DNA from 4 places in the Bacillus sp. Marseille-P3661 genome. Region 2 is predicted to be linked to each of the others. Evidence: riboswitches for the same ligand, from Rfam matches in the RefSeq annotation. Region 2 holds a riboswitch; each other region holds the start of a gene.

Region 1 (7,840 bases), on a different contig from region 2:
ATGAAAATTCGCTTAATAAAATTGATATTGTGAAGAATAAAATTCAGCATATACCATCTATTTCCTATTCATCTTCATTTCCTAACAATCTTGAGATTACGACAAAAGATGCTCAAAAAGGAAAAGCGATTAAACGCTATGAGCAAATCAAAAATGTGGAATTTGATGAACTTTATGCTTTTGGTGATGGTGGTAATGATCTTTCCCAATTTGAAGTAGCGACTGCATCGGTGGCCATGGAAAATGCTCCAGAGGATATTAAAAAACAAGCAACATTCGTAACAAAAAGTAATGATGATAGTGGTGTATCATATGCGATTAAGCATTTATTAAAGCTTTTATAAAGTTCTGGCTTTTATGGTCATTACGGGAGTAATTAAATGGTGACTGTAAAGGCTTTTTTTCTGTCGGTTTTATTAGAAAGGAGACCAAATATTGCTTATGGTCTCCATTTTATTCACCAAGAGTATATATGCTGCATTAATTAAGCTATTTTCTATAAAAGTTTTGCGTAAAGAAAGGCTGTTGTTCGGAGTTAAAGGCAACGCCCACTCCTAGGAAACTAAAATCTTCATGCAAAATATTCTCCCGATGTCCTAATGAGTTCATAAGGCCTTCGTGTGCAAAGATACTGCTTTGTTGGCCGGATGCAAGGTTTTCTCCAGCCACAGAATATACTATACCATCTTCAAGCATGCGATCAAACGGAGATTCTCCCTCTAGGTTAGTATGATTAAAATATTGATTTATAGCCATATCTTCACTGTGTTTTCGAGCTGTTTCCTTTATGTGTTCATCCCATGTTAAAGTTTGTAACCCATGGTTTACTCTTGTAGCATTTACAAGATCGAATAACTGATATTCAAAACCTTCGATGAGGTGTTGACTAGATTCTGTATAGAAGGTAGATTTACCTCGTTCCAAGCTACGATCAATAATTTGGATTGAAGTAACAATGTTTCCTTGATGTTTATCGTAAAAGACCGTTATATATTGATCATCTAATAAATACATATCGAAATCGGCATTAGCTTCAAATCTGTAAAAAACCATACCTTTTCGTATTTCAGTTAAGGGCTCACCCAATTGTTTTCTAACCGTTTCTTTTGGGCTGCCAAACTTGATTCCGATTGTTGATGCTATCAAATCTTGATTCGTATACAATCCAACAACTTGATCATTGTTATCGTAAGCTATCATACTAAAAAGGTGATAATCTTTATGATAAGTATGCCATTCTGTTCCATACTCATTGGACGAAATGCGCTTGGCAGAACCCATTATTTGCTCAACATCAGTTTTATAATTTCCAAGTTCGATATTATTTACAGAGAAAACTTGTTCGCTTGGGGTCATAAGCTGAGGTTTTTCAACATGGGATGATTGGTTAGGTTTGTCTAGTAATAAAAGGTTATCAACCGTATCCTCTAAAACAATTAAATACTCATTTGCTTCCTGTACTAATTGATGGATAATTGCAGTCAAAGTTGAACTTTCTTTTATTGTAGCGATATCCGACTTAATAGTCTCTAATGGTGCTAACACATCTAACTCCTTCAAATATTTTGCAGAAAATGAGGAAAGAGAAGCTAGAAATAATAAAAATGAAATAAAAATGAATAATCGTCTCACTTTTTCACCTCCTCTAATATAAACATTCTAGCCACTTTTTAATGGTTTTATAATCTTTAAGTGAAAGTTGATAGAAGTGTGTTAAGGTTGAAAATGTTCTTACGTAATATGAAAGGGAATTAGAGGTCAAAAAAGAAGAAATAGGAGCATAATGTTGTTGTGCCACACTCCTATAATATGTTTAAATTTTAAATACTAAGATCTTTTTTTATTTATTTGCCGAAGTTCATGGAGTCGTTGGCTATCCTCTTTAAAGAAATAAATTAAGTCTCCAATTCTATCTATAGCATCCCAGCTTAAATGATGTTCGATTCCTTCAACATCGTTGTATATTTTATCTTTATCTACTCCAATCATTTCTAAAAATTCTTCCAATAAGTCGTGTCGATATACAAGTCGGTGTCCAAGCTGTTTACCTTTTTCGGTTAAACTTAAGCCTCTATATTTTTCGTAAATTAAATAGTTATCTTCACCTAACTTCTGGACCATTTTCGTGACCGAGGATGGTTGAACAGCTAGATTCTCGGCTATTTCAGAAACACGTGCATAGCCTTTATTTTTGATAAGCAAATAAATTTGTTCTATATAGTCTTCCATGCTTGGTGTTGTTTTCATATTGTTAACTCCTTAGACTTTGTGCGAACACAATTATATATATATTATAGATTAAATGCATTAGAGCTACAATAAAGGACTACTTTAGCTATTTTCATTTTAAATAAAAACAAAAAATATTAGAACAATCTTATAAATTGCGCATATTATTTATTAATCTATTTTTTTGTGATAAAGTTTCCTTAAGGAAACTTTTGTGTGGAAGGAAAACAAATAAAAAAATTTTAATTTTAATAAAGGGGAAATAAAATATGACAGAAAATCTGTTACTTGCTTTTGGATTAACTTTAATGGCGGGACTTGCAACAGGGATAGGTAGTTTGCTTGCATTCTTCACTTCTACCACAAATACTAAATTTTTATCATTGGCACTTGGGTTTTCAGCAGGGGTAATGATTTATGTATCGATGATTGAAATTTTTGTAAAAGCACAGACTGCGCTTGTTACCGCGCTCGGTCAGGGCTTGGGACATTGGATGACAGTCGTTGGCTTTTTTGGCGGTATGATTTTAATTGCGTTAATTGATAAGTTTATACCGAAACAAAGCAACCCACATGAATTAAAGAAAGTAGAAGATATGAAAAAGACTGATGCTGTAAATGATCCACAGTTATTAAAAATGGGAACTTTCACGGCATTAGCAATAGGTATTCACAATTTCCCAGAAGGGATTGCAACTTTTACATCAGCTTTGCAGGATCCGTCATTAGGTATAGCTATCGCCATTGCAATTGCAATTCATAATATTCCTGAAGGTGTGGCTGTATCGGTTCCTATATATTTTGCCACGGGAGATAAAAAGAAAGCATTCAAACTTTCGTTTTTGTCTGGATTATCGGAGCCGATTGGAGCAATTGTAGCTTTCCTGATTTTACTACCGTTTTTAAATGATGTAATGTTTGGTGTCATATTCGCTGGTGTTGCTGGAATAATGGTTTTTATCTCTTTAGATGAATTATTGCCTGCAGCAAAGAAATATGACGAAGCACATATGTCCATTTATGGTTTAATCGGAGGTATGGCTATAATGGCACTAAGCTTATTGTTATTTATTTAAATAATAACCTTTTAGTACGTAGCCCCACCGCTAAAAAATTACGTTATTAACAACAAGGTCTTTTGGCTTTGTTGTTTTTTTATTTACCAAACAGTTAGACTTAATAAACATGAAATTAAACCTCCTAAACAATTTATCTATAGATTAGTATTGTTGGTTACTTAGTCGAATTAATAAAAATAATACTTGGAGTGAAGAAAATGGATCGTAGAAAATTTTTAACTTATGTTGGAACAGGTGCAGTTTCGTTAACAATCGCATCATCTGGACTAGGTCATTTGCAAATCGTGCTGGTGCAAAACAACAGATTCACAGTTTGATTTCGAAATTTTCGCAGCAGGTGGACAGGCTAATGGATTTAGCGCGCCTGACAATTCAATTTAACGTTTGATAACGAAGGAAACCTGTGGACTGTTACAGATATATCTAGTAGTTCTTTAAATAAAGGCGTATTTGAGCGCTTTAAAAATAACGGTATTTTTGTTATTCCGACAGCGGGCGAAGACCGTGGCATAGTGTACCAATTTGCATCAGCACCTGTTGAGGCAGAATTAACGGGTCCTTGTTTTACACCAGACGAAGAAACGCTTTTCTTAGCTATTCAACATCCCGGTATAGAAACTGAAGATATAAACAACCCTACAAGTATGTGGCCGCATCGAAAAGGTGATACTATGCCTAGGCCAGCAGTAGTAGCTATCAGAGGGTTTTAATAAAATATGTGCAAAAACCGATAGGACTATATTTGCGAGACAAAGGAGTTGAAATGATGTTATCAAATATCGGGATACCTGGTTTAATATTAATCTTGATATTGGCTCTTATCATTTTTGGGCCATCGAAGTTGCCTGAGGTTGGTAGGGCATTTGGTACCACATTAAAGGAATTTAAGAATTCAACGAAAGATTTAGTTTCAGACGAACCAAAACCAATCGAAGATCCAAACAAAAATAAGTATTAATGATGTAATAGGGCTTACATTAGGCCCTATTTTTTATACTTTTTGGAAGTTTAACTTTGTTAATGGATTAAAATATAAGAATAGAACATCGTCATTAGCCATTATGGGCAAATTTCACAACGGTACAGCTCCTTCGAATAGTTAATTTGCAAACAATTAGATGTATGTTATATTGAATCTATTAAATAATTATATGTAAGCACTGGGGGAGCTGGAAAAAGGCCAGCTGAGAGTAAGACCTGTTAGTCTTTGACCCTTTTACCTGATCTGGTTAGTACCAGCGTAGGAAAGTGTGTGGACTTTAACAGAAACCGCAGATTCCTAGACTGGAATGCTGCGTTTTTTATTTATATCTACCCATCCCGGTGCACATAATTGGAGGAGATTAACATGCGTGCAACAAAAAAATTAACAATTACAGCAATGCTAGTAGCAATTGGTACGTTAACAAGTAATTTATTTTACATACCAATTGGATTTACTAAAGTATTTCCGATGCAGCACTTTATTAATGTATTATCCGCCGTAATACTAGGACCCTACTATGCTGTTTTACAGGCTTTTTCGGTTTCACTCATACGAAATATGATGGGAACAGGGTCTATATTTGCATTTCCCGGAAGTATGTTCGGAGCGTTGGTAGCTAGTTATTTTTTTATGAAAACAAAGAGAACAATCTTTGCAGCAATAGGCGAGGTTTTCGGTACCGGTATACTTGGTGCTTTAGTGGCATATCCAATTGCAACATTGTTTTTAGGCAGTGAGGCTACGTTGTTTGGGTTTATACCATCATTTATTGTAAGCTCTATAGCTGGAGCAATAATTGGTTATATTACATTAAAGATTGTGATGAAAAATGAAGGGATTAGACGTGAATTAACAAGTACAGGATTATATAAATAAAAGTTTTATAAACTGGGAAGAAGGGAACACAGTGGATATAACTAAAATAAAAATTTTGTTTGACCAAGTTAGAACTAAGAAACCACTTATACATCATATAACTAATAAAGTTACTATTAACGACTGCGCGAATGTTACATTAGCAATAGGAGCATCACCGGTTATGGCTGATTTCCATGAAGAAGTTGAGGAAATGGTAGGACACGCAAGCGCCCTGCTGCTCAACTTTGGAATGCTGAATGATGGAATTTTTAAATCAATGCTTAAGGCAGGAAAAAAAGCAAATGAAAATGGCATCCCGGTTATTTTTGATCCTGTAGGAGTAGGTGGGACAAGTTACCGAACGAAACGAGCGCACGAGCTAATGAGTCAGATTAATATATCGATTATTCGCGGAAATCATAGTGAAATTGCTAGTTTATTAGGTTTTGAAGGTATGACAAGAGGTGTTGATACCGGAGATGTAACTTCTGAAATACAATCTACGGCGTTAAAAGCTTGCACTACATATAATAGCGTTGTTGTGATTAGTGGGAAAAAAGACGTGGTTACCAATGGAAATAATATTTGTTTTATTCATAATGGTCATGAGTGGTTGCCAAAAGTTACCGGTACTGGCTGTTCAAGTACCTCTTTAATAGCTGCGTTTTCGGGTGTTACTACTGATTATTATTCTGCTGCCATTGCAGGAATTTCAACTATGGGCATTTGCGGTGAAAATGTTATGAGAAACTGTTCTGTTAGTGGTCTGGGGACATTTAAAATTAAATTATTAGATGAAATTTCAACTATTGATGGGAGTAGTTGGGCTGAAACAGTCTGCTATACTCTTTAAAAGAAATATTTACAATCTAACTAAAAAACGGCACCTAGAAAAAATTACCGAATAGTGAAACTTTTCCCAATTTATTTCGTCTATTACATGATATGTTATTAATTTAAAAGGAGGCTGAATGGTGTTTATTAAAAAAATGGGTGTCGTTACACTTTCTTCTGCAATTGCATTATCAGGAATTATACCTGCAAGTAATGTTTTAGCGGCAAGTGCAGTAAAGACAGAACAAGTTGCACAAGAGGTGAAGGCTGGGGGTAGTGTTGTAAATGTTGAAAAGGAGAAATTAATAGAAAGAGCACGTAGTTTGTTTCCTGAAAAATTCGAAGGGTTCACTGACCAGGAATTTCATGCCAATTTCAATACATACCCCTTAGGTGAGGGAACTGAAAGGTATGGTCTACACTTTTTTAAAGAAGTTAAAAACGGAGAACATATTAGTGGGAATGTTGAATTTGCAGGAAAAGATTTGACATTAGTATCCTATCATTTTAGTCCAGTTGATACAACGGATGCGTTATATCCCCCGAAGGTTACAAAAAAACAAGCTGAAATGATAGCGAATGATTTTTTGAAGAAAATGAATTTGAATCAATATCGATTAACTGAAAATGATTTACTTTATTATTCATCGATGAATCGCCCTTTAACAGAGCCTGTTGAATATTCATTTACATTTGAAAAACTTGAAAATGGAATCCCTGTTCAAGACCAAAATGTTACTATTACTGTACTAGGTAATGGAGAAGTAACCCAATTTTATCAAAATCGATTTGTAGACAAGACAACCTATGACTCAGGCAAACCGTTGCTTACCAAAGAAGAGGCATTGAAAAAGGTGAAGGACCAACTGGCAGTTCAATTAAGGTACATGGTTGATCATAACTATCAAACAGATCAAACAAATGTTGAACTGATGTATGTACCAGTACCTACTATTTCAGGTGTTGATGCCAAAACTGGAAAGTTGAAAGTTGGAGATGCTTTTGTAAGTGAAAAGCCAAAAGAAAGCAATACTACTTTACTTGCAGAGAAGTCTAGCCCAAAGGTCTCAAGCCCTCTTACAAAAGAGCAAGCAAAAAAAATGGCGGAAGATATTCTAAAACCAAAAGAAGATAATGTGAAATTAGTAATAGAGGGAATAAACGAAATCGAACGTGAAGGTATAAAAATGTATAGCGTTCAATATATGTATCAAACAGGATCGTCAGGAAGTGGTTCTTCTTTTGAAATTAATAAAGAGACAGGAGAAATCTTGAACTTTCATAATATTGCGAGAGATCGTTATTATGAACTACAAGCTGAAAAAGATATAAAACCAAACCTTTCAGAAGAAGACGCTCTAAAGAAAGCTGTTGAGTATATTAATCAATATGCATATTCTAATTTGGATGAATATGCTTATCCAACCGAATTAGCTGCAAATCATTATCAAAAACATAGCAATGAATATTATTTTCACTTTCCTCGAGTTATTAATGGGATCATTGTAAATGGTAATGGCATCAGTGTTAGCGTATCAGGAGAAGATGGAGAGCTTTTCTCTCTAAATGTTAACTCCACGAATGTTGAGAAATGGCCTGATGTTAATCGAGCGGTTGATATGAAGAAGGCCTTAGCTGCTATTAAGGAAAAGATAGATGTAAAGCTTCAATATGTGAATCATGATAATAATCAGAAACTTTATCAATTATTTTATAGTATTACAACAAATAAGAATCACTCTTATTTTGATGCGATTAGTGGAACATGGAAGAAATATTCCTATGTTGGAGAGCAACCGAATGTGGATGAAATTAGTCATCCATGGGCAGCTGAAGAATTGAATTTTATGATTTC
Region 2 (7,840 bases):
GGAAAAATAATAAGGATATTGACTAGCACAGGTCAAAATATTTTTATAAGAAAAAATATTTTGTAATTAAAAAAAACGAGAAAAAAGTTTGCAGAACTGTTATAATTAATTGAAAATTGATGTATTTTAAAGTCGAAAGGGATGTATTAGTTGTGAATCAACTTGTAGAACTAATCAAAACTACTACTAAAAAACAAAAGCCAGATCCAACTTCATTAGGATTTGGTAAATATTTTACAGATTATATGTTTGTTATGGATTACGAAACAGGAAAAGGATGGCATAGTCCTAAAATCGTTCCTTATGAACCATTAAAATTAGATCCTTCAGTTTCCGTATTGCACTATGGTCAAGCCGTATTTGAAGGACTTAAAGCATATAGAACGCCTGATAACCGTATTCAATTATTTAGACCTGAACGAAATATTCAACGTCTAAATATGTCTTGTGAACGCATGTGTATTCCAAAACTAGATGAAGAATTAGTTTTGAATTCTATCAAGCAATTGGTTGAGCTAGAAAAAGAATGGATTCCTAATGCAGAAGGAACCGCCTTATATATTCGACCGTTTATCATTGCAACGGACAACTACCTGGGTGTTAAACCATCAAGCAGTTACAAGTTCCTAGTGATCCTGACACCAGTAGGTGCTTATTATTCAGGTCAACTTAACCCTGTAAAAATTTATGTAGAAACAGAGTATGTTCGCTCAGTAAAGGGCGGTGTAGGTTTAGCTAAGGTTGCAGGAAATTATGCGGCAAGCTTATACGCACAAGCAAAAGCATCAAAGTTAGGCTATGACCAAGTTTTATGGTTAGATGCGTTTGAAAAGAAGTATGTTGAAGAAGTTGGCAGTATGAACATCTTTTTTAAGATAAATGGTGAGGTAGTGACACCTAAATTAAACGGAAGTATTCTTGGCGGGATTACTAGAGAATCCGTTATCCAGCTGTTAAAGAGTTGGGATATTCCTGTTCGTGAAGAATCGATTTCAATTGAGGATGTATATAAAGCATACCATGTCGGACAATTAGAAGAAGTATTCGGAACGGGAACAGCTGCAGTTATTTCACCAGTGGGTGAACTAAATTGGGATGGAAATAACATAGTGATTAATGATTTCAAAACCGGAGATCTGGCTAAGGAAATATACCGAGTTATAACCGGGATCCAATACGGTATAGAACCAGATCCTTTTGAATGGATTACTGAATTGTAAAAATGAAGTGCCAAGTTATCTACTAGAATAAATACTAAAACCTGTAAAGGATCGTGGATTTTTCTAGAGTTTGCTCTATTTTCGCCACACTATTGTTTAAACAATAGTGTGGTTTTTTTGTGTGTCAATACATATAGAATTTAGATTTGAATGATTATGTTGTTCGAGGATAGCAGAAAGGAAGATTCATTTTGAAAAAAAGAAGATATGCATATACCGTTTTTCTTGGAGGATGCTGCTTTGGCGTGTTATCAACGTTTGTAAAATTAGCTTATGCTGCTGGACTTTCGACACAAATAGTTTCAGGAAGTCAATTTTTGTTTGGATCAGTACTATTATGGTTGGTATTTCTATTTTCGAAAAAGAAAAAGCTGAAAACTAGTGAGATGTTGCGATTAATGGCATCAGGTATTCCGATGGGATTGACGGGCATTTTCTACTATAAATCTTTACAGTCGCTTGAGGCATCATTAGCCATTATTTTTTTATTTCAATTTATTTGGGTTGGGTCATTTCTTGAATGGATAGTTTATAAAATACGACCGTCTAAAGAGAAGGTTTTTTCAATCCTTATTTGTCTGATCGGTTCAGTTATTGCGGCTGGATGGTTTGCTAAAGATGGACTAAATTTAACGTGGCATGGTTTAATTTGGGGTTTACTTGCAGCCATTAGCTTTTCTACATATATTTTCGTTAGTAGTTCAGTAGGTAGAAATGTACCGTCTATCCAAAGAAGTACACTTTTTTCAACGGGTGCTGCTTTAGTGGTTTTAGTGTTGTTTCCACCGACATTTTTGTTTGATTCTGTAGATTTACAAGCGATAGCACCGTACGGATTATTCTTGGCTATATTTGGAGTAGTGTTGCCACCCATTTTATTTTCGTTTGGTATGCCCCATGTTGGTGCCGGTTTAGGTGCGATCTTATCAGCAGCAGAATTGCCTGTTGCGGTCTTGCTGTCATCACTTGTTTTAGCAGAGAGTGTAGGTATCATTCAATGGGGTGGCGTGTTTCTCATTTTATTCGGAATTATCGCAGGGAATATTCGTTCTTTTAGAAGTAAATCATATAAAATTTCATCGTAATGATACTAATTTTGATTTTTCAAATGGATTTGCTTGTTCTAAACTTGAGAAAAAAACACATCGTACGCTAGAATTTTCTTCGTAACGATGTGTTTTTCAATTTCTGATTAATTAGCATATTCCCTGACACTACTATAGCTTTGGTTCACCCGGTGGCAATAATTTTTTTAATTCTAAACCCATATTGATAAAGTTCTGTTCTGTTTGTTGGCGCTTAGTGATATGATCTTGCTCTAGCCGTAACGTTTCTAATGAAGACTGAATTATGGTCGTTTGAGTTTGATTTAAAGATGTAAGAACTTGTCCATTTTTCTCTGCTGTTTTATCTACTATTAGCATTTGATTCTTCGTTTCGATCGCTTTTTTTTGCCTTAACATTGTCAGTGAACCAGCAATTTGATTTCGCCATACAGGGATCGATGTCAGAATGGCTGATTGGATACTTTCCATTAATGCGGTATTCGTATTTATTAATAAGCGCAGCTGTGGTCTATTTTGGAGAGATAATAGTCTACTTACCATTAAATCATGAAGACGTTTTTCAAGCAGCTGTACATACTCCTCCAAGTCTTTTATCTCCTGTTGATTGAACCATTCGCTTTTAGAATGCTCAGTCATTTCTAGCTTATCAACTTTTGTAGCGCAAAGACGATTTAGGATCATTTCACCAGCAGAAATATAATTGTTGAGTTCAGCAAGATACTCGTTGTTTTGCTGATATAAAAGCTCTAACAATTCGTTATCTTCTTGTAGCGTTTTGATTTGATAATTTAAATGTGCTGAAATCCTGTCTATTTGTGCGCCGAGTTTCTGGTATTTTGAAGAAACTTCATTGAAAGTACTGCTCTTCTTAAAAAAAAATGAAACTTTAAAATATTTCTTTTTAGGTGGTTGAAGGTCATCTGGATTAACAAGCTCTAACTTTTGAATGAGCTCATTTAATATCCTATTAAGGGCTCCTGAGTCTTTTTTTCGAATATGGTCAATGATTCTTTGAGAAAAAAGTGCTAGTTTTTCTTGAGCGGCAGTTCCAAATTCAAGAATAGTGAGCGGATCGGCGATATTCAGTTGGGTTACTAGATCGATAACTTTTTGATAGTCAGCCTCAGGCAATGATTCAGTTTGAAGGGAGGCTAGTGAATCATTGACATTTAAATGGCTAGACTTTGGAACGTTATTCATCTCTTGTTAATCCTTTCATTTGGCAATAGTGGTTGTTCTTGTTTAAAGGTTTGTTTAGCAACATCTAGTCCCATTTTTAAGGTATGAATATCATTTGCTAAGACATTAAGCAAATCTGTTTCGAGTGACTGAACCAATTTATCTAGAGTTTGTTCTGTTTCCTTTAATGATTCACGTATGATAGGGTCGTTAACAGGCTGTTTAACGAGTAGAATATATCGTTCTGACAACTCAACAATTGTATCTAAATGGTAAAAGAAAAAACGGTCAGCTTGAAAAAATCGTTTCGGTTCTTTTTTGACGATTTGATAAATTTGGTAGACCATTCGTTGGAGCTTGGCCATTTTCTTGACAGCACTAATGGAACGAATACCTAAAAGCGCTTTATTAAATCGTTTTATTTTAGTACTTGCCTCTTTTAAGTTTTGCTGGATATACTTATATTCTTTTTTAGTTAGCTGATTTTGTTTAATTGTCGCATTTTGATCGCGCCATTTTAACATATATTGCGTGGTAATCCCAGCTAAAGCGCCCAATCCAATCGAGATTAAAAATGATTGCTCAAAACCAAACCAAGCGGTTGCTCCGGTAAGGATTGTTATATTTGTAGCTATAAACCCACGGAAAATAAATTTTAAGATGGATTTCATATCAATCGTCTCCCATAATTATTTACTACCTCTATTATACGGTAAAAACTTTAAATAGGTTTCAACTGAAAAAATTGTAAACTGAGATGGTACCATTATAGCCAAGATTACGGTTTTCCATTGTTAAAATGTCGTTTGGATGGACTGTTAAAAAAGTACTATTTTTCAGTAAGTCGTTTAATTGTAAGAAAAATCCTGTTATTATACGGTCGTGTGAAACTTTTTCGATTTTACTTCGTAAGTATTGTCAAAGGGCAATGGGTGATAGAACTATTCTATACATTTTGCTCAAATCTAACTTAGGAGTGGTGCTTACTATGTTAAACCTCATATGGCTGATCTTAGTTGGAATTTTACTGCTTATTTTAATTGTTGGCGGAGCGATTGGTTTTATTGTTTTTAAAAAAAGATATAAAACAGCTAGCTCCAATCAAGCGTTAATCATTACTGGACCGAAACTAGGAAATCCTGATCAAGACCCTCGGATTTTTGAAGATGAAAATGGTCGTAGCTTAAAAATTATTCGCGGTGGCGGTGTGCGACTGAAGCTATTTCAAACATGTACTCCAATTGATTTAAACTCCTTTCAAATCAAATTAACAACTCCCAAAGTGTACACTTCACAAGGTGTTCCCGTTGTTGCCGATGCTGTTACATCCGTAAAAATTGCTGATAGTTTAATAGGAATTGCAAATTATGCAGAACAATTTTTAGGAAAAAAACAAAATGAAATTGAGGATGAGGTGTCAAAGGTTCTAGGCACAAATCTTCGCGCAATCTTATCAAAATTAACAGTTGAAGAGATTAATAATGATCGAGAATCATTTAATCAACAAGTGCAAGATATTGCGCAAAAGGAATTAGATAATATGGGCTTTAAAATCACTTCTTTTGGTTTAGATGATTTGCGTGATGCTGATGAAGAAAATGGCTATCTTGACAATTTAGGGCGGCCGCGGATTGCTGAGATCCGCAAAAAAGCAGAAATGGCTGAATCAGATGCTGAAAAAGAAACACGAATGTACAAAGCAAAGAATGATCAAGAGGCACAGGATGAAGAGAATAAACGATTGACAGCCATTGCTCAATCAAAAAAGGAGCGAGATATTAAAGAAGCGCAAATTAAAGAAGAAACTGAAAGAGCTCGCGCAAAATCAGAGCAATCCTACGAATTGGAGAAGGCTCGACTTGCTCAACAAGTGAAGGAAGAAGAAATGAAAATTCAGTTTATCGAGCGGCAGCGTCAGGTTGAATTAGAGCTTGAAGAACAAAAGCGACGTAAAACACAAGCAGATGCTAATGCATATGACATTAAAGCCAAAGCTGAGGCAGAGGCTGATAAGGCAAGAATTGATGGTGAAACGAAAGCACTCATCGAAAAGCAGAAGGGTCTTGCTGAGGCGGCTGTTATTCGTGAACGTGGTCTTGCCGAAGCGGAGGCAAAGCAGTTAATGGCTGAAGCGATGGAAAAATACGGTCAGGCAGCGATTCTTGAAATGTTTATTGATATGCTGCCAAAATATGCTCGTGAGGTTGCGCTTCCATTATCAAAAATTGAAGGAATGAAAGTAATTGATATGGGCGGTTCAGAGTCTGGAGGCGCTACGAAAATTACGAATAATGTGACTAAGACAATGGTGGGTATACAAGAGAGTTTAAAGGAAACAACAGGTATGGATGTCAAGGCCATGTTGGAGAGCTTTGTATCAAGAGGTAATGTCAATAACTTTGGAAATAGCAAGGATACCTATGAACCTGGAAATTCTAATGAAGATACCTCGACTGATCACAAAGAATCAAACCAGGAAAACGTTGAAACTGTAAAAGGGTCAACAATAGACACAACGGAATAGACTAGGATAATAAGGCATCACTAACAGTTTGTTAAGTGGTGCTTTTGTATTAATATTTAAAAAATTGTTGATATTTACCAAAGTAACTTATATAATTTAAATTGTTAATTTAATAGCATTAACTAGGGGTGTCCAATGAGTTGGGCTGAGAGAGAAACACAATGAAGTTTCTTGACCCTTCGGACCTGATCTGGATCATACCAGCGTGGGGAAGTTAGATTTTTATATTTGTAAAATAACTACTTCTACATATTAAAGCCGGGTCCATCCAACATAGTTGGATCCCGGCTTTTTTTGTACTTCTCCCTTTGCTTGCCGTCAGATCTCGTCTTTTTACAAAATAAAAAGGAGAGATTTTTTTATGAGCACATCGTCTTTGAATCAAGAAAGTATCACTATTCAATCAAGTTTCCCAGGTAGTAAGAAGGTTTATGTAGAGGGTTCACGACCAGACATTCGTGTTCCAATGCGTGAAATTGAGTTGAGCCCGACATCTAGCACAGTTGGTGAAGAACCAAATCCACCTGTAACCGTTTATGATACGAGTGGACCTTATACGGATGCAACTTATAAGGTGGATATTCAAAAAGGACTTCCAGCTATTCGCAGTTCATGGATCCATGAACGTGGTAACGTAGAAGAATATGAAGGGCGTATGATTAAGCCTGAGGATAATGGAATCAAAGATCCTTCCAAGCATGTGAATGTTGTAACTTTTCCTGGTTTATCTCGTAAACCTCTTCGTGCTAAAAATGGCCAGAATGTCACCCAACTTCATTATGCGAAGAAAGGTATCATCACTCCTGAGATGGAATTCATTGCCATCCGTGAAAATTTGTCAGCTGATTTCGTAAGAGACGAGGTTGCAAAGGGTCGTGCTATAATTCCATCCAATATTAATCATCCTGAAATTGAACCGATGATTATTGGCCGAAATTTTCATGTGAAGATTAATGCTAACATTGGGAATTCAGCGGTTTCTTCATCGATTGAAGAGGAAGTAGAAAAGATGACATGGGCTACTCGTTGGGGAGCAGATACTATTATGGATTTATCTACTGGTAAAAACATCCACACTACACGCGAGTGGATTATCCGCAATTCACCTGTACCAGTTGGAACAGTACCGTTATACCAAGCTCTTGAAAAAGTAGATGGAGTAGCGGAAAACTTAACATGGGAAGTTTATCGAGATACTCTTATTGAACAAGCTGAGCAGGGTGTTGATTATTTCACAATTCACGCTGGTGTGCGACTACGATATATTCCGCTTACAGCAAATCGGGTTACTGGAATTGTTTCAAGAGGCGGATCGATTATGGCGCAATGGTGCTTATATCATCATCAAGAAAATTTCTTATACACGCATTTTGAAGAGATTTGCGAAATTATGAAAACATATGATATTGCCTTTTCACTTGGTGATGGGCTGCGCCCAGGTTCGATTGCTGATGCAAATGATGAAGCGCAATTTGCAGAACTTGACACACTTGGCGAGCTTACAAAAATAGCTTGGGAACATGATGTGCAAGTAATGGTTGAGGGTCCTGGTCATGTACCGATGCACTTAATAAAAGAAAATATGGATAAGCAGCTAGAAACTTGTCAGGAAGCTCCTTTTTATACATTAGGCCCACTTACAACAGATATCGCACCGGGTTATGACCATATCACGTCGGCAATTGGTGCAGCAATGATTGGGTGGTATGGCACCGCAATGTTATGCTATGTAACACCAAAGGAGCATTTAGGACTTCCCAATAAAAATGATGTTCGTGAAGGGGTTATTACTTATAAAATTGCTGCTCACGCTGCTGATCTTGCAAAAGGCCATCCCGGTGCACAAAAGC
Region 3 (7,840 bases), on a different contig from region 2:
AAATGGAGAAAGAATGGTGAAATCAATCATTCTAATGTAATGTTTACAACTTTGGGTAATAAAAATTTGTAAGTATAGTGTATACTTTAAACAATACTTAATAGGGGAGATTAATAAGTGACAACTGCAGATATGGAACAAATTGTTGAAAAGCTAAGAAGTGGCGAACTAAAACACTTTTTAGTAACAAAAGAGGATTTTTCTTTATTCCGAGAAATTTTAGTTAAGCAAAAAGATCGAGAAAACTTTCGTGGTGAGGCAAAAAAAGGGGGAGAAGTGATTTATACATATCATTCTAATGAATAAGTAGAAATCGGTTTATATTCCCCCTTCGATTGCATATATATAACAGACTACATGAGAAAGGAGGGGGGACTTTTGCATTATTTTCCTTACTATCCTATCCCTCAAATGCAGCACGTATATGCTCCTCATTGGATTCCTTACTACAATTACTGGGCTTATGCACCGTATGTAACAAACCTTCAAAGCCATAGTTTAGTACCTGCTTATAGAAAAATAGAGGTCATGAATTCTAGACAGTACCCTGAAGTAGATCCAACTGTTTTTAATGAATCAGCTGTTGCCTTTAAAAAGTTACTCCAAGATGCAAGTACGGTGCTTGACAAATTAGCAAGTTCTAAAGTATTTGCTTCTAAAATAATGAGTGCTGCTCAAGAGTCAAATTTAAATGAAGTCGATAACTTAATTAAATCAACAGGAATTCAGTCAAATTTTAAAACATCCTTTAATCCTGATGGGATTGAGATGTATTTCTGGTCGGAAGTCGAAGAAACAGAATGCTGTAAGTTAGATATGAAACTTCGATGGAATTAGAATTTATTTTAAAGCATCCTCTACATATTGGATGCTTTTTTTATTGAAGTTACAACTTTCTGAAAATTTAAACAAGTAAAGGAGGGGATAAGAGCCGTCATGTAGAATTTCATATTATAAGGGGGAATATGAAATGTTTGATAAAGAACTTATTATTTGGAAAAGTGAGTTAGAAATTCGAAAAGATCAAAATCTTACCAAAATGAAAGAAATTAAACTACAATTAGCTAGTCTTGATATACGTAGGATTATGCTCCTCGAAAGTAAGGACAAGCTAAAATCTAACCTATTTAAAGAGATAGAAGAAATGATTACTCATCTCGAAATTGAACTTAAAGAATTACAACATGAAAATGACGATATTAACAATATCATTTATTCCATTAATGTTGAAACAGGAAATATAATTATGTGTGATTAACGCCTTTTGGCGTTTTTTTTTATGAGGTGAATCCCATCCAAATAACGTCATTGCATCCATTATTTGTAGCAAAGATAACGATTGGAAATTCATTATAGATACAGTAAAGTAAAGATACAAACCCAAAAAGGAGATTACTAGTTTATGAGCGCTTTAAGAATATGGTTCATATATCCAGTTATTATAATGTGCTTATTCTTTTCAACAGCACCAATACATACGATCTCAGCACCTTTATATGATGCAGATACTACAACTCCAAGCACACATAAAGCTTCCTCATTGAAAGATATCGAAAATATTGTTAGTTCTTCAATGAAAAACAGGAAAACAAATATAATGATTAAGTATAAAGGTTCAACTAACAACCTTTTAAATAAAATAAGCAGTTACATAGACCATACTGTAAAAAATGATGAATACTTAAATTACTCATTTCGGGGTTTTAATATGTCATATAAAGCATATGGCTCCAATATAACGATCACTATTGTTTTAAGATATTATGAAACATTGGCTCAAATGATATATGTAGATCAGTATGTTACTACGATAATGAAGGAAATCACGAAACCCACTATGAACGATCATGAAAAGGTAAAAGCCGTTCACGATTTTGTAGTTAAGAATTTATCATATGATACATCATTGATAAACAATTCTCCATATCCAGCTATTATTGAAGGAACAACGGCCTGTAATGGATATGCAATGCTCATCTATAAGATGCTTCAACATGCAGGTATTGATGTACGTCTTATTAGTGGAGTCGCAAGCAGCCGGTCTTTTGCTGTTCAAAATCACGCTTGGAATATGGTTAAATTAGAAGGAAGATGGTACCACTTGGATGCCACGTGGAATGACCCTGTTCCAGATGAAAAGGGCAGAGTTTTATATCATTATTATTTATTATCAGATCAAGAAATATCTAAAGATCATAGTTGGACAACTGGCGGAATAAATGGCGAAGAAATGCCATACCCGATTGCAAAGACAACTTACTTTGAAGAATTACAAACAAAAATTAATACTACAAATGAAGCGGATCGATTTACAGCATTGCTAAATGAACTAGAATTACAATATCTATTACCCGAATTTACTGCGACTACTATACAGGAGCTAATAAATTTAATAGAAAAAGGCTTTAATAATTATAACGAAGAGTTTAGTATTCGCTACGTTGATCTGAAAGGAATCCATATGTCTGATCTGCGTAAAATGATTTATGAAAGTGCAATTAAATTGGGTGTGAATGCATGGAGTTATGGATTTGTTTCGTATACCAAAGGATTAACAGACAATGATAAGCTCATAACAATTTCTAATATAGTATACCAGCAAGTTCCCGAACAGAAACAGGATGATAAAACAAGTATTAATTATCCAACTCCTGGCTACGAATCGATTGGTACTTTTGCAAATGTTGCAAAAGATAAACAATGGACGATTCAATTTGACTCACCTATTGATTTTTCATCCGTTACAACCGAAAATATAATGATTTATAGCTCAGATGGCAATAAATTGTCAACCATTGACTACTCCTTAAAAGACTCTAACTCTTTATCGATTAGTAACAAGGAGGACTATAAAACAGGAGAAACATATTACTTATATGTGAAGAATACTATTAAAGGGACAAATGGTAAGAAAATTAAAGATTCCGTTTCAATAAAATTTACAATACAGAAAAATATTTAATGCTTACAATTGTTAGGTTGTTTGTTTATTGATAAATTTGAACAGTATTGAATTATAACAGGATAAGCGCCTGCCTATGGATGGAGGCGCTTTGAAGTTACTTATTCTTTCCATCAAAGAAACGTCCAAATTGTTCCATTTCTTTATTGGGTTGTCCAGAAAGATGGAAAGGGTTAGCATTCATATGTTGTTGAGGATCTGCATCTATTCTTATCCCTATTTTGTTGGCGCTAGATAACGGATCTGATATAGGTCCCTCATGGGAACCGTCAAAGTGTGGGTGTTTTTTTGAGATGTCTAATCTTCTTACCATATCTGGTCTCCTTAAATTAAAAAATTTAATTATAGCATTTGTTTATGCAAGGTAAATATGTATCATATGAAAATTTTTTTGTTGCAACAAACGCCTATATATGGTAAATATTAGATAGACGGAAATGAAATGAATATATATTATCGTTACTACTAGGGGTGCTGTAAAGGCTGAGAGGGACAATTGAGTTTGTCTTAACCCTTAAACCTGATCTAGGTAATACTAGCGAAGGGAAGTGGTGTGTGTGCGGAAAAATTCAGTGTTTCATTGAATTTTCAAATTTATTCCAAGCTTAAAGCTTGTTATGGGTTATGTATACTTTAAACCACTTCTTTTTAAGAGGTGGTTTTTTTGTGTTAGGGGGAATTTAATTAGACCATAAATAGACGTATTCATTGTTTTATATTGTTAAAGTAATACAAAAAAGGATGGATCAGCATGAAGTTTAGTAATCAATTATTTGAGAAGGTAAAACCAATATGGGATCAAAATCATGCCCACCCATTTGTACAAGAAATTGGAAGTGGTACATTAGCAACTGAAAAGTTTCGCTTTTATATGGTGCAAGATTATCTATATTTAATTGATTTTGCCAAGCTCTTCGCTTTAGCAACAGTAAAAACAAATGATGTTGAATTGATGAGAAAGTTTGCACATCTGCTAGAGTCAACTTTGAACGAGGAAATGTCATTGCATAGACAATATGCTTCTCGTTTCGGTATCACATCTGAAGAGTTAGAAAACGCTGCAGCTTCTCCAACGACATTGGCATACAGCCACTATATGCTCCACATCGCACAAAACGGTTCGTTAGCAGAATTAGTTTCAGCATTATTACCATGTATGTGGAGTTATTGGGAAATTGGAAAAGATCTAAGAACCAAAAATCCAGAGTCCCAAAATCATGAATTTTTTGGTGAATGGATAAAAATGTACAGTTCAGATGAATTTGGGTCGTTAGCATTGTGGTTAATCAATTTATTGGATGAATTAGCTGAAGGAAAGTCAGGAAAAGAGATTGCTAGATTAGAAGAAATTTTTCTAACAACCAGTAAATTTGAATATATGTTTTGGGATACAGCCTACAAACAAGAAACGTGGCCTAGTTATGAATGAGATTGCGCTTGAATTTGATAGGGTTAGTTTTCGTTATGATAATGGTAAAAAAAACATTATAAATTCATTAAATCTAAAAGTAGAAAATGGTGAATTTGTTAGTATTATTGGTCCGAGCGGATCGGGAAAAAGTACAATTTTTCGTCTTATAACTGGATTAGAAACACCGACGTCAGGTTCCATCTTGGTAAATGGTATTCCTATGAATGATCGATTAGGATCAGTAGGCTACATGCCTCAACAGGACTTGTTATTACCATGGCGCACAGTTTTAGAGAATGTGGTATTACCTATTGAATTAAAGAAAAATAAGCGAACTTGGTCAAAAGCTGAAATGGTAGCTTTATTAGATGAATTTGGATTAAAGGGTTATGAAAATCAATATCCTGCAAATTTATCTGGTGGGATGCGTCAACGAGTTTCTTTTTTAAGAACAATCATGACCGGATCAAATATTTTGTTGCTAGATGAACCATTCAGCGCCCTTGACGCTATTACGAGGTTAATGATGCAAGAGTGGTTGATTGAAAAGTGGGATAAGTATAAACAGACGATTTTATTTATTACACATGATGTAGACGAAGCACTACTATTATCAGATCGTATTCTTGTTTTAACAGATCATCCTATTTCGTCGCTTAAAGAAGTATATGTACCTTTAGAACGGCCAAGAAGGATAAGGGATTTTGGGGAACAAAAAATAATCGAAATAAAAGAGCAGCTAATAGAGCAGCTAAGATTCGGAGTGAAGTGATTGGTAAATATAAAATATTACTTTTCCTCAACCGTTATATTCATAATCACAATTATTTCTTGGGAAATTGCGGCGAAAATTGTAGATAAGGCATTTATTTTACCATCACCTTCTGCAGTAATTGTAAGACTGTGGGAGTTGAAGTTCACGTTATTTTTAGTGCACCTTCCGAAAACCTTACTTATTATTTTAGTGGGATTGTCTATATCAATTGTATTCGGGATTGTAGTCGGGATTTGTATGAGTTTAAATAAATCAGTTGAAAGAGCATTGTATCCAATCTTAATTGCTTCACAAACAATACCAATTATAGCTTTAGCGCCAATCTTTGTACTTTGGTTTGGATATTCAATCTGGAGTAAGGTTGTTGTAACAGTATTAATAACATTTTTTCCAATTACTGTAAGTGTTTTTGATGGACTTAAGGCATCTAGCAAGGAGTTTGAAGAGTTATTTCTGACAATGGGAGCAACTAAACAAGAGATTTTTCTAAAACTAAATATTCCAAATGCACTTCCTTACTTTTTCTCGGGACTTAAGGTCGCTGTTACATTAAGTGTTATTGGTGCTGCTATTGGCGAATGGTTAGGTGCTCAAGCAGGGCTAGGGTACTTTAGTCGGCGGATGATGACGCAGTTTGATGGACCAGCAGTATTTGCTCCAATTTTATTATTGTCAGCAGTTGGAATTTTACTGTTTTTATTAGTTACATGGATTGAAAAATATATGGTTAAATGGAGGAAAGAAAGATGAAAAATTGTTTAGCATTTTTTGTAAGTTTATTTTTAGCATTAGCTCTGGGAGGATGTAGCGAAAGTAAAACAAATGAAGAAAGTAACACTGCTCCCGCTCCTACCAGTGAAGAAAAAAAGGATTTGAAAGAAGTAAGTTTGTTGTTAGATTGGTATCCTAACGCGGTACATAGCTATATATACACTGCAATCGAAAAAGGTTATTTTGCAGAAGAAGGTGTGAAGGTTTCAATCCAATTTCCAACCAATCCAACAGATCCACTTAATTTAGCTGCTGCAGGAAAAGTTACTTTAGGCTTATATTATCAACCAGATGTCATTATGGCTCGTGTGAATGAAAATGTACCGGTTAAATCTGTTGCTTCAATTGTTAGAACACCGTTAAATCATATTGTATTTCCTGAGGATAGTGCTATTCAATCTCCGAAGGATCTTGAAGGAAAAAAAGTAGGGTATCCAGGTATCCAATTAAACGAAGCTTTATTGAAAACGATGGTTAAACATGATGGCGGTGATCCAGCGAAGGTTGAAATGGTGGATGTAGGGTTTGAGCTAGGGACCTCAATAGTGGCGGAACAAGTTGATGCAGTAATTGGCGCATTTATAAATCACGAGGTACCAGTATTAAAGCATAAAGGTTTTCCGACTCGGAATTTTAATCCAGTAGAGTATGGTGTACCCGCTTTTAGTGAAATTGTAATAGTAACAAGTGATGAAACATGGAATAAAGATCAGCAAGCAATTAAAGGTTTTTTACGTGGAGCTAAAAAGGGATTTGAATTTATGAAAGACAATCCAGATGAAGCGCTTCAAATTTTATTAGCAAACCAGGATGATGCGAATTTTCCTTTAGTACCAGAAGTTGAAAAGGAAAGCCTTGATATATTATTGCCAATGATGGAAACTTCGACCGAAGCATTTGGCAGTCAGAATAAAGAAAATTGGGAAGAAGTTGCAAAGTGGTTAGAAACTGCGGGTTTACTAAAAGCAGATTATAATGTGAATGAGATGTTTATTCAGGAATAATGTTTCTTAGGCTGATTGGTTTCTTAAACTAATCAGCCTTTTTTTATGTGCACTTCTAGATGAAGCTAAAGTTAATCAATAATTTTATACATATTAATGTATAGTAGGTTATATATATATAGAATACTCGAAAATTTAACTTTACCATTGACATCCAAGAGGAAATGCACTATCTAATATATATTAAAAGGGGTGAAAGGCTTGGAGTTTAATTTAAAAGGTAAGGACGGTGCTTTTCCTTGTGAGGTAACATTAGATGAGGACAATGGACGTTACATGTTACGGAAAGCTGATACCAGTGGAGAATATTTCAATGAACCACAACAATTAGTTCAGTGGATTGAGGAAAATTGGACTGTGAATGACTTCAAAGATCCTGAAGAGTTCAATAAAATGATACGAGAAATCAGAAAATACCTTTAATAACGATATTTTTAAATGAATATTAAAGATCGAGAAACCACATGACTTTTCATTTTTGAATTTCGTGTGGTTTTAAGTGCTCGTGAATTTCAATATACACTTATTATTAATAAAAGCTAGTTCCTATTAAAGGTAGTTTTAGCTTTGATTACATAGTTTTTTTTAGTGGAAGTAAGGAACATTAATTCTGATGGCATCATTTAAGGAGGAATGATTTCTTGTGCAATTGGCAACACATGAGCTTTATGAACTTCATGAGCTAACAATGAGCTGTGTTAATTCAATTACGAACATGGCCAGTTTTATTAAACAAGCAGAGGACCAACAATTAAAATCGATATTACAAAAACATTTTCCTTTGCATGTTCAAGATTATAATATGAAGGTTCAATTTATGAATATGGCAAATGGTCCTACGCAAACATTGCATGTACCTGAGCTTAACAAGATGTTACAATCCTATACACACTCTCCAATTTCCAAATACCCATCTG
Region 4 (7,840 bases), on a different contig from region 2:
GGTTTTTATCTTCTAATATGGCTGACAAAACAGCTACTCCTTGTACATTTGCTTGCAATACATTGGCTATATTAGTTGTATTTATTCCACCAATTGCAATTACAGGAATGGATACCGCATCTGTTAATTCTCGTAAGCTAGCAATCCCTCTTGGCTGCAAGTCCGGCTTAGAGGTTGTATTGAAAATATGACCAAATACAAGAAAATCAGCGCCCTGTTGTTCCTTTTCAAGTGCTTCTTTAAGAGAATGCACAGAACTGCCCACTCTAAGCCTTGGAAACGTCTCTTTGACGGCAGATACATCGAGACTGTTGTAGCCAAGTTGTACCCCATTCACACCGGTTGCAGCAGCTACATCAACACGGTCATTTATATATAATTTAGATCGAGGAACGCCACCGCTAATTAAATTATTAACAAGTTTAAATAATTCGCTTGCGTTCATACTTTTTTCTCGCAAATGCAGAGCATCTATAAATGGATGAATAACACTTGCTATTGCAGTTAATTCATCAGCAGATTGTTTCCCCGTTGAAATAACATGGAGTTCTTTTTTCATAGTCTCTCACACATTTCCATTAAACAGAAAGTATTTGCCAATCTTTCGTTACTGGCTGATATCCTAACTGCTTAATAGCAGCTTTTACTTCAGCAACACTACGGTCATCAGATATTTCAAACTGACTATTTTTATTTTCTTTATTTGCATATCCACCAACAACAGTTGAGGATGCTGCAGACATTTTCGTAACACCTAGTGGTAAGAGGTGCTCACGTAATTCGGCATTTTCTCGGGTAGATAATGTGATTCCTGCCCGAGGAAGAAATAGTCTGATTGCTAACATCGCTTGTACTAGATATTTATCCGTTACATCCACTTTAGGTTGAAAACTTCCTAAATGGGGACGTAGTCGCGGAAATGATACAGCGATATCAGTATCTATATACTTGCGCTGTAAATATTGTCCATGAAGAGCTGTAAAGAAAATTTCTTTTCGCCAATCATCCATACCAAGCAGTGCACCAATATTCACAGAACGCATACCTGCTTGACAGCCTCTTTCTGGTGCATCCAGTCGATAGCGAAAATCTCTTTTAGGTCCTTTAACATGAATTTGTTTATAAATCTCCTCATTATATACCTCTTGATATACTGTAAGTCCATCTACCCCTCGATCAACCAACTGTTTATATTCTTCTGTTTGCAAAGGCTGAATCTCAATTGATAATGAAGAGAAATATTTTTTGAGAACATCAACACTTTCACATAGATAAGAAACAGAAGAATGCATTCTTGACTCTCCTGTTAAAATAATTAAATGCTTAATGCCCATCTCAATGATGGCTTGCGCTTCTTCCTCAATTTCCGCCATCGTCAAACGTCTGCGCGGAAAATTGTTTTCAACACTAAAACTGCAATACTTACATTGATTTACGCAATAATCGGTTATATATAATGGCGCATAAAGACCGATCACTTTTCCAAAATGTTGTACCGTCAAATGATGTGCTTTTTGTGCGATCTGTTCTAAACATGTTTCGGCAGCAGGTGAAAGTAATACTAGAAGATCCTGTTCTGTTAATGTATCCTTTTGCAATACTTTTTGGACATCATTGATCTTAATTTCATTAAAAATTTCATCAAACGGTAAGTTTTTAACAGTTTCGTATTTTTCGTAAAAACTCAATTTTTCTCCCCCATTTTCATATTAATTGTAAACAAGGCTTTACAATGTTTTATATATCACGCATCACTTAAACTAAAAATCCTGTTAATGGTGAGGAAGCTTTTGCAGTCACAGATGTTGGACCTAGTCCCGCAAGATACGCTTTTCTACCTGCTTTAACAGCTAAATCAAATGCAATAGCCATCTCAACTGGATTGTCTGCCGTTGCTATCGCAGTATTAACTAAAACAGCAGCTGCACCCATTTCCATCGCTTCAGCAGCTTCAGATGGTCTGCCAATACCTGCATCTACAACAATCGGTACATCAATTTCATTGATTAAAATTTGAATCATTTCTTTCATTTTGATACCTCGATTTGAACCAATCGGTGAGCCTAATGGCATAACAGCAGCTGCCCCTGCTTGTTGAAGCTTTTTGGCTGCCATTAAATCAGGGTTCATATAAGGTAAAACAATGAAACCTTCTTCAGCTAAGATTTCAGTTGCCTTAATCGTCTCTTCGTTATCTGGAAGTAAATATTTTTGATCAGAAATAACTTCGATTTTAATCCAGTTCCCCATGCCGCAAGCCTTAGCCAAACGCGCAATACGGACTGCTTCCTCCGCTGTTCTTGCACCAGAAGTATTAGGAAGCAAAATCACATCCTTTGGAATATCATTTAAAATATTTTCTTGTTGATCCTCTAAATCTACTCTTCTTAATGCAACTGTTACAACTTGTGAATTAGACTGCTCTAGTGCATCTTTCATTACACTGTGATCCGCAAACTTTCCTGTGCCTGTAAATAAACGATTATGTAAATCAATCCCACCAATAGTTAACGTGTCTTTCATCTCCAATAATCTCCCTTCAATAGCTATAGCGATTTTTAATACAAAAAAAAGACCCACCAGCTAATAGGTAGGCCATTTTGTTTTATTTCATAACAAAAAAGCTTCCCTACGTTGGTTCTAACCAAATCAGGTTCAAGGGTTAGACAAATGTCCTCTCAGCCAATCGGCACCCCTAGCTTTCTAAACTATTAAATTATCAAATTTACTATTCTTACTATTGCAAGTATAGCAGTTGATTTCTGTTTTGTTAAGTGAATTTTCAAATATTATACAATTCTTATTAAACTCTGGCCAAACTAATAATAATCTTAACTATGGTACTTAATTTTCTTTATGTACAATAGATAGTACGATGTTAAAGGAACAAATTAATATTCTATAAATACAAACTTTGGAATCGAAATTTCTACAATGATCAATGAACTTTTTTACTCTTACCGCTTTAATCTTACCAATTAATATGGAGGACTTGTTATGAAAATTAAAAGCATAAAATTGAGACATTTGAAAATGAGGATGAAATTTGATTTTACAACCAGTTTTGGAACATTACGTAACAAGGAATTCATACTACTTGAGGCTGTTGATGAAATGGGGCGCAGCGGTTGGGGCGAATCAGTTGCCTTTACAGCTCCATGGTATACTGAGGAAACCTTTAGAACCAATTGGCACATCCTCGAAGACTTCTTAATCCCTGTTATTCTCGACAAAAAGATTGAACATCCGGATCAGGTAACAGAATGGTTTTCCTATATTAAAAGGAATAATATGGCCAAAGCAACAATCGAAGGTGCAATATGGGATTTATATGCCCAAACAACAGAACAATCATTAGCACAAGCTTTAGGGGGGACTCATAAAAAAATAGAAGTAGGTGTCAGTATTGGCATTCAGAAGAGCATAGATGAATTATTAAAAATAATTGAACAATATATATATGAAGGCTATAAGCGGATGAAAGTTAAAATTAAGCCCGGCTGGGATGTAAATGTAATGAAAGCCATTAGAAATGAATTCCCCAATCTCCCATTAATGGGCGATGCAAATTCAGCTTATTCTATTAATGATATCGATACACTTAAAGCACTTGATGAGTTTAATTTAATGATGATTGAACAACCATTAGGGTCTGACGATATTTTAGATCATGCAGTTCTCCAAAAGGTACTTAAAACGCCTATCTGCTTGGACGAGAGTATAAATTCCTTTGAAGATGCTCGTAAAGCGATTGAAAACGGTAGCTGCAAAATCATTAATATTAAAATAGGCCGTGTTGGTGGTTTAACAGTAGCTAAACGTATTCATGATTACTGCCAAACAAAAGGAATTGCCGTTTGGTGTGGAGGTATGCTTGAAACCGGTATCGGCAGAGCCCATAACGTTGCTCTAACATCGCTAGCTAACTTCACTTTACCCGGTGATACGGCAGGGTCAGCACGCTATTGGGAAAAAGATATTATTACCCCTGAAGTTATGGTTGATAATGGCTATATCCATGTTCCTGATCAACCTGGAATCGGCTATCAAATAGACTTAAATGCAGTCAATACATATACTGTGTTTGAGAAAGTGTATAGTTTAGCTTGAAGAATTTTAAAAAATCCAGTACGAATATAAATAATTAAGTTCTAAAGCATATGCAGAAAGATGTGGTACAAACCTGTAGTTTTGAAGGAATATACCGCAAACCTTTGCGGCACAAATACCTGCTATTAAGTTTAGGTTAGCTTAGCTGTCGAATGGAAACGACAACAGTTTTGGTCTGATCAGCTTTTTAGGGCTTGTGCTGAAGTTGGATTCCGACTCATTCCCGATTTTTTCTTCTATTCGAGTCAGAATCACTGCTGGTTTCTGACTCTTTCCTGATTTTTCTTATACTACTGTCAGAATCATAGCTGGATTCTGACTCTTTTCCGATTTTTTCTGCTAATCCTGTCAGAATCACTGGTCTATGATTTTTTCTTCTATTCGAGTCAGAATCGCTGCTGGTTTCTGACTCTTTCCTGATTTTTCTTATACTACTGTCAGAATCATAGCTGGATTCTGACTCTTTTCCGATTTTTCCCCTGCCCCTGTCAGAATCAAGATCATAGGTTAGTTTTTCTCAACAATAATCTCTTTTATAATCACAGCCTCAATCGGTTTATCTGATGAGTCTACTTCAACAGCTGCAATTTGATTGACAATCTCCATTCCGGAAATAACTTGCCCAAACACAGTATGGACGTTGTCTAGCCACGGGGCACCACCAACTTCGTTATACTTTTCAATCAGATTTTTTGAATAGCCTTCTTGTTCCATATAATCAATTAAACGAATATCGCCTAATGACTGTGTTTGGACAATAAAAAATTGACTTCCATTTGTATTAGGACCGCTATTTGCCATCGATAATGCCCCTGGGAAATGAGCTAATTTAGGTGTGAATTCATCATTAAACGGTTTGCCCCAAATACTTTGCCCACCGGTACCATTCCCATTTGGATCCCCACCTTGGATCATAAAATTCTCGATGACACGGTGGAAAGTTAACCCGTTATAATATCCATTTTTACTATGAGTTAAGAAATTTTCAACTGCCTTCGGAGCATAGGTCGGAAATAGCTTTATTTTAATTTCACCTTTTGTTGTTTTCATTACGATAACAGGCTCATCCTCTTGAACAACTAAAAACTGTGGTAAACTTTTACTTTCTACTGTAATCTCTACAAGTCTTTGCTCATTAATATAATTAACCTTTGCCCCAAACGATTCACTTATAAAACGTAACGGAACCATTGTGCGGTCATTTACTATTTGTGCTGGCACATCAATGAGGACAGGCTGTCCATCAACCATCGTCGTTGAAGAGCCAATTTTTAACCATACTAATTTATTAGTTTTTTCCGCAGTAATTTCTTTAGTCGTTGGGTCCCATTTAACGGTTGCCCCCAATGACTCAAAAATACCTCTTAATGGTACTAGCGTACGGCCATTCTCAATAACTGGATTTTGATCATATATTTGTAGAGTTCCATTCATAACAACTTGAATAGACGGAGCTGCACTACTTCCTACAGCTATGCACATTGAAACTAATATTGCGACCAGAAAACTTTTTAATATTTTCATTACTTTATTGATCCCCTTTTATTTATTAATCTATTAACTTGTTATACTATGCGTTTATATAAGCACGAGTTTCTATTTATTTTCCAATGATTAAGCTATGTTTGATAGAGATACTTTTAAAAAAAGGTGCAAACAACTACGGCTAAGATGTAGACAAATATGTACAGTTAGTGATTATTTCTCTAAGACAATTTAAAAATGACTCCAGTTAGGAGCCATTTCTTATATATTAATCTAGCAATTTACCAGCTTGCCTTTTTTACGCCTGGAATTTGACCAGCATATGCTAATTCGCGGAAACAAATACGGCAAAGCTTAAATTTTCTAATAACAGAGTGGGGACGACCACATCGTTCACAACGAGTATAGTTACGAACTACATATTTTTGGGTTCGTTTTTGCTTTGCAATCATCGACTTTTTTGCCATGATACGACTCCTTTCCAATGATCTTTTATATAAAAACCAGAATAGCTATACAATTAAAGTTAAATTATACAACGAAACTTCGTGGAAGTAAATAAAACAAAAAAAATAAAAGACCAATCTAGAAAAATTGATCTCTCTTCATTGCTTGTATTCTGCTTCGTAAGAATTCGCACCAGCATGAACTGCCAGCAACGTATCAGCATAGCCGACTAACCGGTTAACAATTTCGTCTGAAATAGCGTATACCAACTGATGTTGTTGGTCATCATGTAACTTGGGGTCATCGTAAATGATTGTAGTATTGATGAACATATCTCTATTTCCATACAGTGCATAATGAATGATAGCTTTTCCTGCAGCCCCACCCGTCCTAGGGTCAGAGAATCCTGGTAAAAAAATATACCATTCCTCTGCAGTAGCCGACCGAAAATTTTTGGTAAAGGACATGCCTGTAATCTCAGTTATAATTTGGGCTTCGATATCAGACTGCATTACATCAATTACTTTATCTTTTTCTTTCATATTATATTCCTATTCTGCAGGTGCTGCATCAACAGCAATCTGATATGCATTTAGTAGGGCTTCACTTTCACTTGGGTCCATTATGCCAACTAGAAATTGATTCTCGCCCTCAACTTCAACCCGCATTAAAATCGTCTCATCAAAATTTTCTTGAGAAGTTAATAAGGCATAAGACTGTTCATTCATATCAAATAGAGCTTCTAGTGCAAAATGTTGTTCATTACCTTGCTCATCTTCGATTGTGATTATATCGCGTTCCTCATTTTTCATCTGAAACCCTCCATATTTCTTTTTATAACATTAAATTTCCCAACTTTTACTTCTTTATTGCGTATTTGTTTAATTAATTTAATGTATTGTTTTTGATTCAAGTTGGAGGGTGTTATGTTTTCAAAAGGAAAGTGACCATTAAACGGTATTCTTTAGAAATTACCTTTACTATATAATTCAATAGTAGAAATATCCCAGTCAGGATTAGTTTCATTTATGATTTGCTTTACTTCATACTTGGTTTTAGCTTTTACTTGTATACAATCAATGTATGTTCCTTTTTTCACCCAAACATTGTATTGGTTTACGTTTAACCTAGCCGTAACAACGCTAGTCCTACTCTTACTTTCTTTGCGTTCGACCTTGAAATCTAATTCTAAAGCATCTAAGACCTTGTATAAGGTATCTAAACGTGGTCTGTTCATTACACTTGTTAATCTTGATATAGCAGGTGAACATAGTCCTGTCATTTCTTCTAAATCCTTAAGTGATAGCCCTAGCTCTTTACGTCTAGCTTCAATAATATTGGCCACCTTTGAATAGCGATCAATATACTCGGTGTTAACCTCAAGCTTCGTTTTTACCACGACTACTCACTCCTGTTCCAGCTCATTTATGAGTCTATTATACTACTATATGTTTTAGAACAGCATTAATTAATATGCAAAATTACCAATGGATGTTATTCAAATTTCATTTTAGCCAAAAAAACTGCCTCCTAAGGCAGTATTTAACTATATTATATTTAACGTACTTAAATTGCATTTCCCTTGTTCGTTTCAATACCATTTTCAAGATTTCGTAATAATACGTATGCATCGTGACCGTATTTTTGTAGAAGTTGTTCCCAAATTTCATCGCGCAAAATATCTAATTCAATTATTTGTTTAGCTAACTTTATCACTTCTGGATTTGGATTCATTGAGTAATCTCCTTTCAATACAAATTAGTTATTAACAATTAAGGTCAGTTATAGTTGTTGACGA

What was found. Region 2 has a riboswitch for thiamine pyrophosphate ahead of thiC (phosphomethylpyrimidine synthase ThiC). Riboswitches for the same ligand answer to the same signal wherever they lie in the genome.
Region 1: another riboswitch for thiamine pyrophosphate. It lies ahead of thiW (energy coupling factor transporter S component ThiW); the one in region 2 lies ahead of thiC (phosphomethylpyrimidine synthase ThiC).
Region 3: another riboswitch for thiamine pyrophosphate. It lies ahead of tenA (thiaminase II); the one in region 2 lies ahead of thiC (phosphomethylpyrimidine synthase ThiC).
Region 4: another riboswitch for thiamine pyrophosphate. It lies ahead of C1724_RS13100 (thiazole synthase); the one in region 2 lies ahead of thiC (phosphomethylpyrimidine synthase ThiC).

What each region holds. Positions count from the first base shown of each region.
Region 1 covers NZ_LT965957.1:297,697-305,536, reverse strand. The annotation lists gene C1724_RS22630 (HAD family hydrolase) at 1-344, shown strand, start outside; gene C1724_RS22625 (CAP-associated domain-containing protein) at 490-1,632, opposite strand; gene mntR (transcriptional regulator MntR) at 1,828-2,247, opposite strand; gene zupT (zinc transporter ZupT) at 2,499-3,305, shown strand; gene C1724_RS25340 (twin-arginine translocation signal domain-containing protein) at 3,506-3,625, shown strand; partial or broken gene C1724_RS22610 (alkaline phosphatase PhoX) at 3,618-4,018, shown strand; gene tatA (twin-arginine translocase TatA/TatE family subunit) at 4,075-4,266, shown strand; TPP riboswitch at 4,461-4,572, shown strand; gene thiW (energy coupling factor transporter S component ThiW) at 4,657-5,169, shown strand; gene thiM (hydroxyethylthiazole kinase) at 5,201-6,004, shown strand; gene C1724_RS22590 (YcdB/YcdC domain-containing protein) at 6,126-7,840, shown strand, end outside.
Region 2 covers NZ_LT965958.1:151,959-159,798, forward strand. The annotation lists gene pssA (CDP-diacylglycerol--serine O-phosphatidyltransferase) at 1-26, shown strand, start outside; gene C1724_RS23360 (branched-chain amino acid aminotransferase) at 153-1,220, shown strand; gene C1724_RS23365 (EamA family transporter) at 1,412-2,305, shown strand; gene C1724_RS23370 (toxic anion resistance protein) at 2,438-3,487, opposite strand; gene C1724_RS23375 (5-bromo-4-chloroindolyl phosphate hydrolysis family protein) at 3,484-4,137, opposite strand; gene C1724_RS23380 (flotillin family protein) at 4,455-5,990, shown strand; TPP riboswitch at 6,105-6,219, shown strand; gene thiC (phosphomethylpyrimidine synthase ThiC) at 6,352-7,840, shown strand, end outside.
Region 3 covers NZ_LT965954.1:396,507-404,346, reverse strand. The annotation lists gene C1724_RS12990 (hypothetical protein) at 118-306, shown strand; gene C1724_RS12985 (hypothetical protein) at 379-837, shown strand; gene C1724_RS12980 (hypothetical protein) at 971-1,258, shown strand; gene C1724_RS12975 (transglutaminase domain-containing protein) at 1,403-2,962, shown strand; gene C1724_RS12970 (hypothetical protein) at 3,060-3,275, opposite strand; TPP riboswitch at 3,420-3,526, shown strand; gene tenA (thiaminase II) at 3,714-4,391, shown strand; gene C1724_RS12960 (ABC transporter ATP-binding protein) at 4,384-5,145, shown strand; gene C1724_RS12955 (ABC transporter permease) at 5,155-5,898, shown strand; gene C1724_RS12950 (ABC transporter substrate-binding protein) at 5,895-6,923, shown strand; gene C1724_RS12945 (hypothetical protein) at 7,125-7,346, shown strand; gene C1724_RS12940 (spore coat protein) at 7,567-7,840, shown strand, end outside.
Region 4 covers NZ_LT965954.1:426,246-434,085, forward strand. The annotation lists gene tenI (thiazole tautomerase TenI) at 1-559, opposite strand, end outside; gene thiH (2-iminoacetate synthase ThiH) at 579-1,688, opposite strand; gene C1724_RS13100 (thiazole synthase) at 1,756-2,523, opposite strand; TPP riboswitch at 2,610-2,707, opposite strand; gene menC (o-succinylbenzoate synthase) at 2,998-4,110, shown strand; gene C1724_RS26410 (peptidylprolyl isomerase) at 4,618-5,634, opposite strand; gene C1724_RS13115 (type Z 30S ribosomal protein S14) at 5,877-6,062, opposite strand; gene C1724_RS13120 (hypothetical protein) at 6,201-6,554, opposite strand; gene C1724_RS13125 (DUF1292 domain-containing protein) at 6,594-6,854, opposite strand; gene C1724_RS13130 (helix-turn-helix domain-containing protein) at 7,007-7,441, opposite strand; gene C1724_RS25645 (hypothetical protein) at 7,609-7,776, opposite strand; gene C1724_RS13135 (Fur-regulated basic protein FbpA) at 7,825-7,840, opposite strand, start outside.